4 regions of the Micromonospora sp. NPDC002389 genome follow, and region 3 is predicted to be linked to each of the others. Evidence: riboswitches for the same ligand, from Rfam matches in the RefSeq annotation. Region 3 holds a riboswitch; each other region holds the start of a gene.

Region 1 (2,194 bases), on a different contig from region 3:
GCAGACCGTCGAGGCGATGCTGGAGTCCTCCGAGGCGCTGGCCGCCGAGGTGGCCGCAGGCGGGTGCGCGGTGGTGGGCATGTCGTACCGGCTGGCCGCCGGTGAGGTGCGGACCGTCGCGGCGGAGCCCGCCGAGATGGCGGGTGTGGTCACGCCCGTGGGCTGACCCGCCGGATTGTCACCGACACGGACGACGAGGGCCGCTCCGCCAGACGGCGGAGCGGCCCTCGCAGGTCACCCGGACGGTGCTCAGTACAGCGACACGTGCACGTGGTCCGTGTGGTTGGACGGGCCGCTGTAGGACCGCCACCTGTTCTCGGTCGGGAACCAGATCTGCCGGTTCCAGATCACGTAGTAGATGCCGAGCCGGTCGGCGTTGCGGACCAGGAAGGCCGCCAGGTTGTTGCCGTAGATCCGGGTGTCGTTGTTGTGCCAGGGGCTGAACCCGCTGTTCTGCAACGACCAGTCACACGCCCGGCCCTTGGGGTGCTCGAACTTGTCACCGGGCCGCCAGCAACCGACGAAGCGGTTGAAGCCGGCGCGCTTGACCTCTTTGTACATGTGCAGCGTGCGCGGCGTGATGCAGCCCGACGTGGTCGGGTCGTTCTGGTTGCACGACTCCGGCTTCCAACTCCCGTCGGACGCGCGGTTCGGCGCGACCCGGGCGACCGGCGAGGTCGCGGCCACCAGGCCGCCGGTCAGGCTCTCGCCACCGACCAGGCGGAGTGACTTCTCCGCCTCGGTCTTCTTGCGCGCCATGTCGTTGGTCAGCTTCTGCTGTTCGCGCACCTCGGCGTCGGACGCGAGCTTGGCCCGGTCGGCGCGCTCCCTGACGGTGTTGACCTCGCCCAGCTTCTTGTCGTTGAACAGGTTCAACTCGTCGAGGGCGGAGGCCCGGTCCATGAACGAGTCCGGCGCGTTGCTCTGCAACAACATCGCTATCGCGCCCACTCGGCCGGTCCGGTACGACTGCGTCGCGATCTCGGCGACCTGCGGCCTGAGCGCTTCCAGGTCGGCCTCTGCGCGGCGCAGTTCGAGATCGAGCTTGAGCTGCCGCTTCTTGGACTTGTCCAGTTGGTTCTTGGCCTTGGAGAAGTCGCGGTTCGCCGACTCGATCAGGTCGTTGAGCATCGGCGGGTCGTCGTCGTGCTCGGCCGGCGCGGGTGGGTTCGGCGCGGCCATGGCCGGCAGGGGGCCGGCGAACACGGCGAACGCGGCGAACACGGCCACCACGGGTGTCATCCAGCGGCGTAGGGGTGCCGTCACTTCTTTCCCTTCCATCGACCGCCGACCGGGTTAGCTGACGGGTTCGGAACGGAAGTGGCCCCTACCGCTGACGCGGATTCACCCCACCTACCTGGGTCCCCGGCTCGCCTCACGGCGATTGGGCGGTGGCACCGCAGGCGCCGGTGCGCGCCTTCGGCGGTGACCGGCAGTGAGGTTACCCGACGGTCGATGTCGGTATCTACGCCCCGAACCCGGCTAGATACGTCATTTCGTAATCGCGATGAGTGACCAACGACACGGGCACGAACCGTGTCGGCAGGGGCGGTCACGCTGCGGGGTGTCACCATGTGGTGTCCGTGCTCCTGTCCGGGTCGGGCCACCGCGATCCGGTGGCGGGGAGTGTGTCACGCGCACGCGCGGTGCTGAGCGCGTGCAGGGCCTCGGTCCGGTCCGTGCCGGGCCGGGGAGTCGGGGGAGTGGGGCCGTCGCCGTCCGGCCCGTCGTCGTGCCCGCCGGGCCCGCCGGGCTCCGGCGTGTCCCGCCGTCCGGCGGTGACCACCAGCGCGGCCAGTGCGGTCGTCAGCGGTACGGCGGCGACCAGCCCCAGCGTGGCCACCACGCTGCGGACGATCTCCTGGGTGAGGAACTCGCTGGTCACGATCTGGCCGAGCGCGCGGGTGTCGGCGGTGAGTAGGAGCAGCAGCGGCAGCGACGCGCCCGCGTACGCCAGCACGATGGTGTTCACCACCGAGGCGATGTGGGCCCGGCCGACCCGGGTCGCCGAGCGGTACAGCTCCCGGCGGGTGAAGCTCGGGTTGGCGTGACGCAGTTCGGTCACGGCGGCGGCCTGGGTCACCGTGACGTCGTCGAGCACGCCGAGCGAGCCGATGATGATGCCGGCGAGGAGCAGGCCGTGCAGGTCGACGTCGCCCCGGAACATGGACAGCGTGGTGGCGTCCTCGCTGCC
Region 2 (2,194 bases), on a different contig from region 3:
GCGAGGGCGGCCACCCGGCGTGCCGTGTGGATCAGTACACCGACAGGTGCACGTGGTTGGTGTGGTCGCTGGACGGGTCGCCCCGCGCGCCGCTGTACGTCCGCCAGCCGCTGCTCGGCAGCCAGATCTGCTTGTACCAGATCACGTAGAGCACGGCGAGACGGTCGGCGTTGTTGACGTAGAACGCCGCCAGGTTGTTGCCGTACGTCCGGTCGCCGCCGGTGGCGACCCCGCCGAAGCCGTTCTTCTGCGCCGCGAAGTCGCAGGCCCGACCCTTCGGGTGCTCACCCGAGCCGCCCGCGCGGTAGCAGGAGACGTACCGGGTGAAGCCGGCCGCCTTGGCCTGGTTGAGCGCGTGCAGGGTGCGGGGCGTGATGCAGCCGTTGGCCGGGGTGGGGTCGTTGACGCTGCACGACTCGGCCGGCCAGGAGCCGTTGGCGTTGCGCGGTGCCGGCTTGGCCGTGGGGCTGCTGGAACCGCCGCCGCGTGCCGGGGTCCGGCTGGCCCGCTCCTGTGCCGCAGCCCGCTCGGCGCGCTCGGCGCGCTCCTCGGCCACGGTCAGCGAGCGCTCGGCCTGCTCCTTGCGCTTGGCCATCACGGCCACCTGCTTGCGCTGCTCCTGCACCTCGACATCGAGGGCCTGCTTGGTCTTGCTGACCTCGTCCCGGGTGGTCCGCAGGTCCCGCAGCGCGCGTTCCTCATTGGCCGCCACCGCGTCCAGCGCCGCCGCGCGGTCCATGAAACCGGCCGGGGAACCGCTGTTGAGCAGCGCCGACGCGGCACCGAGTCGGCCGCCGCGATACGCCTGCGCGGCGATCTCGGCTACCTTGTCGCTGCGTTCGGTGAGCTGACCCTCGGTCGTGGTGAGCTGCTCGGCCAGCTTCTTCTGCCGGTCGACCGAGCGGTCCAGGGCGGTCTTGGCGTCGAGGTAGCCCTTGCTGGCCGCCTCCAACTGGGCGCGCAGCGCCGGTGTGCCGCCCTCGTCGCCGACGTCACCGGGGGCTGCGGAGGCGGCGCTGAAGGGAGCGAGCGCGGCGCCCAGGGCGAGGGCGAGCCCCGCAGCGATCAGGGCCGCCGTACGGGCGGCCGGTCTCACGGTTGCCACTGCTGGCATGCACATGTCCTTCCGTCAGCCGCCGACCGGGTTAGCTGACGGGTTCGGGACGGAAGATCCCTACCGCTGGACGCGGATGCACCCCTGGAACATGGTTCCCCGGTTCGCCCTGGCAGGCGATTAGGCGGCGGTCACCGCCGGCACCGTCGAGTGCCGCCTGGCGGAGACCGGGTCCGAGCCTACCGGTGCTGGTGGGGCTGGTGCAGCCGGTGTGACTCCTGGTGTTCCCCTGATCACCAGTAAACCAGACATAACGGATTTTGGTTGCTTTTTGTCCAGTGCCCAAACGGTCCAGGCGACGATCCGGCGAGTGGCTTTTCAGCTATGCACTGCTCAGCCAGTCGGTGGTGCGACGGACGTCGGCGGCAGTGCGGCAACGGATGGTCTTGTCCGCGACCAGACTGACGAACTGCTCAAGCGTGCGGGTTCCGTTGGCCCCGTCCCGTTCATGCAGTTGCTCGGCTGTCGCGAGGGGTCGGGAACGGTAGCTGCGCGATCCACGCGCTACGCGGACGGCTGACCGGACATCCCAGTCACTGCCACCGCGTAGTCGGTGCTCAATCGCGCGCCGCACTACCCGCCAGGTCGTCATCCGCGTCGGCAAGTCGAGCCAGACGACGACGTCGGCAGCGTCGCGCAACGCTGAGGTCCAGCCGGCATACAAACCCTCCGCCACCCAGGTTTCAGTGGTGGCGAGTTCGGCCGCGCGTTCCCGACGGACACCATCAGAGGTCCGTGTCCACTGCCAGAACGGAGCCTCGTTACGACCGTCCGGAGAGTCATACGCCAGCCTGTCCAACTCGCGACACGGCGCGGACAGCAGCGTTGCCAACGTGCGTGCAAGCGTCGTCTTTCCACTGCCAGGACCGCCGAGGATGAGCACGCGCTTCGCCTTCACAGGACGCGCCCGAAGTTCGTGTGCTGGCATGACGGGCACCCTATCCGGCGCGCTGATCACAGCTGCTACACAACCCTGGACGACCGCCCCGTCAGCCGTCTCCCGGCCCAGGGGAGCGAGGCCCCTCAGCCCCGCCCACACCGAGGACGACGTTCTACACCACATGGAGACCGGGCGATGGT
Region 3 (2,194 bases):
GCCACCGGCTACGTGCTGCGCCGGGACATGTCCGACCTGGACGACGTGCTGACCCGGCTGCTCGACACCGATCCGCTCGCCGAGGCGCGCTGGGCGACCCGTCGGCGCTACCTGGGCGACTTCCCGGCCGAGTCGTACGCCGAGGCGTTCCTCGCCGCCGCCCGGCGGGAGCTGGACCCGACCTGGACCGCCCCGGCACCACGGACCACGACCGACGCCGCGCTGCCCAGCGCCACCTGAGCGGTCTCAGCGCCAGGGGTCGAGCAGGGCCAGCACCGCCGCCCTGGATGTTAGGAAGGGTCCCCTGCTATGCACGAGGCGTTAGCAGGGGACCCTTCCTTACATCTCAGGAGGAGTAGCCGCGGGTGGCAGCCCAGTGGGCGAGATCGATGGTGGTCATCCAGTACGAGTAGTACGAGGCGTCGGCCGAGTCGGCGATCTTGACCAGTCGACCGTCGTCCTCGTAGCCCACCACGGCGACGTAGTGGCCGCCGGGGAAGGAGTGCCAGCCGCCGTCGGTGTCGGTGGCGCTGCCGGCCACGTTCACCACGACACCGCGCCCGTCGGTGATCGCCTCCACCACGTCGGCCTGGAGCTGGTCCATCTGCGCCGGGCTGGCCGAGCCGCCCGGCAACATCGTGGTCGAGTACGGCTCGCCCTTGACCGTGGCGTTGAGCACCCGGGTGGTGTCCTGGGCCGAGTTGGTGCCGGCGTACGTGGTGCCGAGCTGGGCGGCCAGCGTGTCCTGGTCACGGTCGACACCGGCGGCGCTGAGCGCGTTGCGTACCGCGGCCGGGCCGCAGTAGTAGCCGGTGGTCTGCGCCTGGAAGTCGTAGTCCAGGACCTTCCGCGCCGGTGCCTTCGGTGCGGCCTTCGCACTGGTCGCCACCGGCGAGGGAGCCGCCGAGGTGATCTTCGGCGAGGGCGACGGCGACGGCGCGGCGCTGCTCGGGGCCGCGCTGCTGGGCGGGGTCGACGGGGTCGGCTCCACCCGGGCCTCGGCGCGGGAGACCGCGGTGTCGCCGCGCAACTCGGCGACGGCGGTCGTGGTGTGCGCGGTGGCCGGGGTGTCCTCGGTGCCGACGAGTACGGCACCGGCACCGGTGGCCAGCGCCAGCGCGGCGGCCGAGGCGGCGACGACCTGGTAGGGGCGTTCGGTGGCCAGCCGGCGTAGCTGGCGCGTGACGGTCTGCTTCACGGAGTCCTCCACGGGGCTCAGGGAGGCACGGCGAACCGCTCCGGCGGTCAGCTCGACAGGACATGCCGAGGACCGCCCGAGTGGGCGGACGGGCCGTGCGAGGGGCTGCGCCCGGTCGACCGGGCGGTGGCGGTGGCCGCAGTCAGCTCGCGGCTGACGGCCCGGTGAGCGCGGGCACCGCAGTGCCGTGGAGGAACAAGAGGGGTACCACGAGGGGATGCACGAGAGGAAAGCTCCTTCCGACACCGCCGACCGGGTTAGCTGACGGGTTCGGGCGGGAAGATGGCCCTACCGCGAGCCGAGGCTCGCGGATTCACCCCAGTGGTGCGGTGGGTCCCCGGTTCGTGAGACCACGATTAGGCGGGTCGATGCGGCGTCGCCTCCTGCGATCGGGTACCGCATCGGACGGGCCGACACTACTGGCCGGTCATTGCCCTGCCAACCCGCTCTGACCTGCGTAAACATGATCCAGGTCGATGATTTTCGGGCGTTCGGTCAGCGACGTCGCGCAACGGGACCGACGGCGATCGACGCAACAGGCGGTGACAGGGGGACCACCCGCAGACAATGTCTCCGGGCATCGCATCACGTCTCGGGCGGTTCGCGCCTCGGCGTCCGCTTGGCCGAGGGATGTGACCGGGCTCACCCAATCCGGCCGGACTATCCGGTCGCCGAGCCGGGTCACCCCACGCGCGCCGGGCGCCACCGAAGGACCGCTGCGGCCGGACGTGCGACGGCGGTGACGGCGGGCGCCGGGAGCAGGTTCGGCCGCAGGCGCTGCGCGGCGGCGTACGCCTCGGCGGAGAGCACCCGTGCCGCTTCGGTGGCCAGCTCGGCCTCCCGCCAGGCGGCCCGTTCCCGCTCGGCGGCAACCCGGTACGCGGCCCGGTGGTTGTCGCGGACGACCCGGGCCAGGACGACCTCCTGTTCGGCCGGGTGCAGTCGGGGATCCCAGCCGGCCCGACGCGCCAGCACGTCGGTGAGCTGCCGCGCCGA
Region 4 (2,194 bases), on a different contig from region 3:
AAGGAGTCGGTGCCGGTGGCAACCATGCCCCTCCATCGTCATGCGCCGGGACGCCCCACCCCCGCGCGCGGGCTGCGCAAGGTCGCTCGCCGTTTGGTCGTCCTGGTCGCCGCCGCTGCGGTCGGTGCCGGTATGGTCGCCGCGCCCGCCTACGCCGAGCCGTCGGTGGACGAGATCGAGCGCCAGATCGACAAGCAGTGGCAGCAGCTCGAACCCACCATCGAGCAGTTCAACAAGGTGCGCTCGGAGCTGCGGGTCAACCGCGAGAAGGCCGACAAGCTGGAGAAGAAGATCCAGCCGCTGGCGCTGGAGACGGAGCTGGCGATGAACCGGGTCGCCGGCCTCGCCTCCCGGTACTACATCACCGGCCCGTCGCAGGAACTCGGCGCGGTGCTGCTGAACGCGAAGCCGGACCAGCTCGGTGAGCAGATGGCCCTCCTCGACCGGCTGGCCTGGGAGGAGCGCCGTCAGCTCGAGGGCGTCATGAAGATCCGCAAGAAGTACGACGACCAGAAGGCCACGCTCGACGCGCTGATCGTCGACCAGGAGGCCAAGCAGAAGCAGCTCGCGGCGAAGAAGAAGCAGATCGACGCCGAGATCAAGCGGCTGGAGCGGTCCCTTCCGGTGACCACGGTCAAGACCACCAACTGCCCGACCATCAACGGTGTGGTCAGCGACGCGGCCCGGACGGCCATCCGGACCGCCTGCGCGCAGGTCGGCAAGCCGTACGTCTGGGGTGCCACCGGGCCGAACTCGTTCGACTGCTCCGGTCTCACCCAGTACGCGTACAAGGCGGCGGGTATCCACCTCACCCACTTCACCGGCGCCCAGTGGCGCGAGGGCAAGGTCATCTCCCGGGCCGAGGCCCGCCCTGGTGACCTGGTGTTCTTCCGCAGCGACGTGAGTCACGTCGGGCTCTATCTGGGCAACAACACGATGGTCCACTCACCACGGGCCGGTAAGCCGGTCAACGTCTCGCCGATCACGACGATGCCGGTCGCCGGCTTCCGCCGACCCGGCTGACGCCTGAGCGCGTACGCAGGAACGACGAAAGGCCCTCGGTCAAGCGACCGGGGGCCTTCTTCGTTGTCGGATTAATGCACCGAGAGTGACGGTGTGGGTGTGTTGCGTATCGACGCTGGTCGTCCCTACGCTGGTCAATCGTCGGGCCGCTGGCAGGACCGCCCACCCGGGGCGGTGACGGTCCGACACCGCCGAGTCGCTGTCCGAGCGAGCCGGGGACCCAGGTTCCCGGGGTGAGTCCGCGATGGTCGCGGTAGGGCGCCCCCTTCCCGCCCGAACCCGTCAGCTAACCCGGTAGGCGGTCTGGGAAGAAGGAGTACGCAGCCCGGTGGCACACCATGCCCCGCGGCCTCCGTCGTACCGGTCGGCGAAGCCCGGCCCGACGACGGATGCGCCGCGATCCCGCTGGTACCGCTGCACCACCGCACTCGCCGCACTCGCCGCGACCGCCGTTCTGCTGACCGGCGGCGCGACGGCGGCCCACGCCGACCCCACGGTCGACGACATCGAGCGCCAGATCGACGAGGACTGGAACCGGCTCGAAGCCGTCATCGAACGACACAACGCGACCCGACAGGACCTGGCCGGCACCCGCCGGGAGGCGGACGCCCTGACCGCCCGCATCGCCCCACTGCAACAGCAGGTGGACGAGGCGATGAAGCGGGTCGGCGCGCTGGCCGCGCGGGCGTACCGGGGCGAGCCGGTCCGCGCCGTGAACACGCTGCTGGGCAGCCGGTCGCCGAGCGAGGTCGTCGCCCAGCTCGGCCTGCTCGACCGGTACGCCCGCTTCCAGCAGGAGGACGTACGCCAGGCGCGCGAACTGCGTGACGAACTCGCCGCCGCCCGAGCCGGACTGGACCGCACCACCGCCGAGCTGACCCGCACCGAGGCCGACCTGGCCGCGAAGCGGCGGCAGATCGACACCGAGATCGAGCGGCTGCAACGGTTGCGGCTGCGCGCGTACGACGACGGGGGTGGTGGTCCGTTGCGGCCGGCGCCCTGTCCGGCCACCTACCCGGGTGGCCCGGCCGGTGAGGCGGTCACCTTCGCGTGCGCCCAGATCGGTAAGCCGTACTCGTGGGGCGCCGAGGGGCCGCACGCGTACGACTGCTCGGGGTTGATGCTGGCCGCGTGGGCGCGGGCCGGAGTGGCGCTGCCGCACAACGCGGCG

What was found. A riboswitch is a leader RNA that binds a small molecule or an ion and turns the genes downstream of it on or off. The one in region 3 is predicted to bind cyclic di-AMP.
Region 1: linked by a shared signal. The riboswitch ahead of ABT008_RS12835 (coiled-coil domain-containing protein) and the one ahead of ABT008_RS10200 (C39 family peptidase) in region 3 are both predicted to bind cyclic di-AMP.
Region 2: linked by a shared signal. The riboswitch ahead of ABT008_RS23380 (coiled-coil domain-containing protein) and the one ahead of ABT008_RS10200 (C39 family peptidase) in region 3 are both predicted to bind cyclic di-AMP.
Region 4: linked by a shared signal. The riboswitch ahead of ABT008_RS19775 (NlpC/P60 family protein) and the one ahead of ABT008_RS10200 (C39 family peptidase) in region 3 are both predicted to bind cyclic di-AMP.

The regions. Positions count from the first base shown of each region.
Region 1 covers NZ_JBEOWP010000005.1:453,989-456,182, reverse strand. The annotation lists gene ABT008_RS12840 (carbonic anhydrase) at 1-166, shown strand, start outside; gene ABT008_RS12835 (coiled-coil domain-containing protein) at 250-1,266, opposite strand; cyclic di-AMP (ydaO/yuaA leader) riboswitch at 1,271-1,401, opposite strand; gene ABT008_RS12830 (YibE/F family protein) at 1,568-2,194, opposite strand, start outside.
Region 2 covers NZ_JBEOWP010000013.1:99,211-101,404, forward strand. The annotation lists gene ABT008_RS23380 (coiled-coil domain-containing protein) at 32-1,114, opposite strand; cyclic di-AMP (ydaO/yuaA leader) riboswitch at 1,119-1,251, opposite strand; gene ABT008_RS23385 (P-loop NTPase family protein) at 1,437-2,042, opposite strand.
Region 3 covers NZ_JBEOWP010000004.1:289,070-291,263, forward strand. The annotation lists gene ABT008_RS10195 (CDP-glycerol glycerophosphotransferase family protein) at 1-240, shown strand, start outside; gene ABT008_RS10200 (C39 family peptidase) at 347-1,210, opposite strand; cyclic di-AMP (ydaO/yuaA leader) riboswitch at 1,430-1,571, opposite strand; gene ABT008_RS10205 (hypothetical protein) at 1,880-2,194, opposite strand, start outside.
Region 4 covers NZ_JBEOWP010000009.1:322,307-324,500, reverse strand. The annotation lists gene ABT008_RS19780 (C40 family peptidase) at 10-1,023, shown strand; cyclic di-AMP (ydaO/yuaA leader) riboswitch at 1,203-1,339, shown strand; gene ABT008_RS19775 (NlpC/P60 family protein) at 1,352-2,194, shown strand, end outside.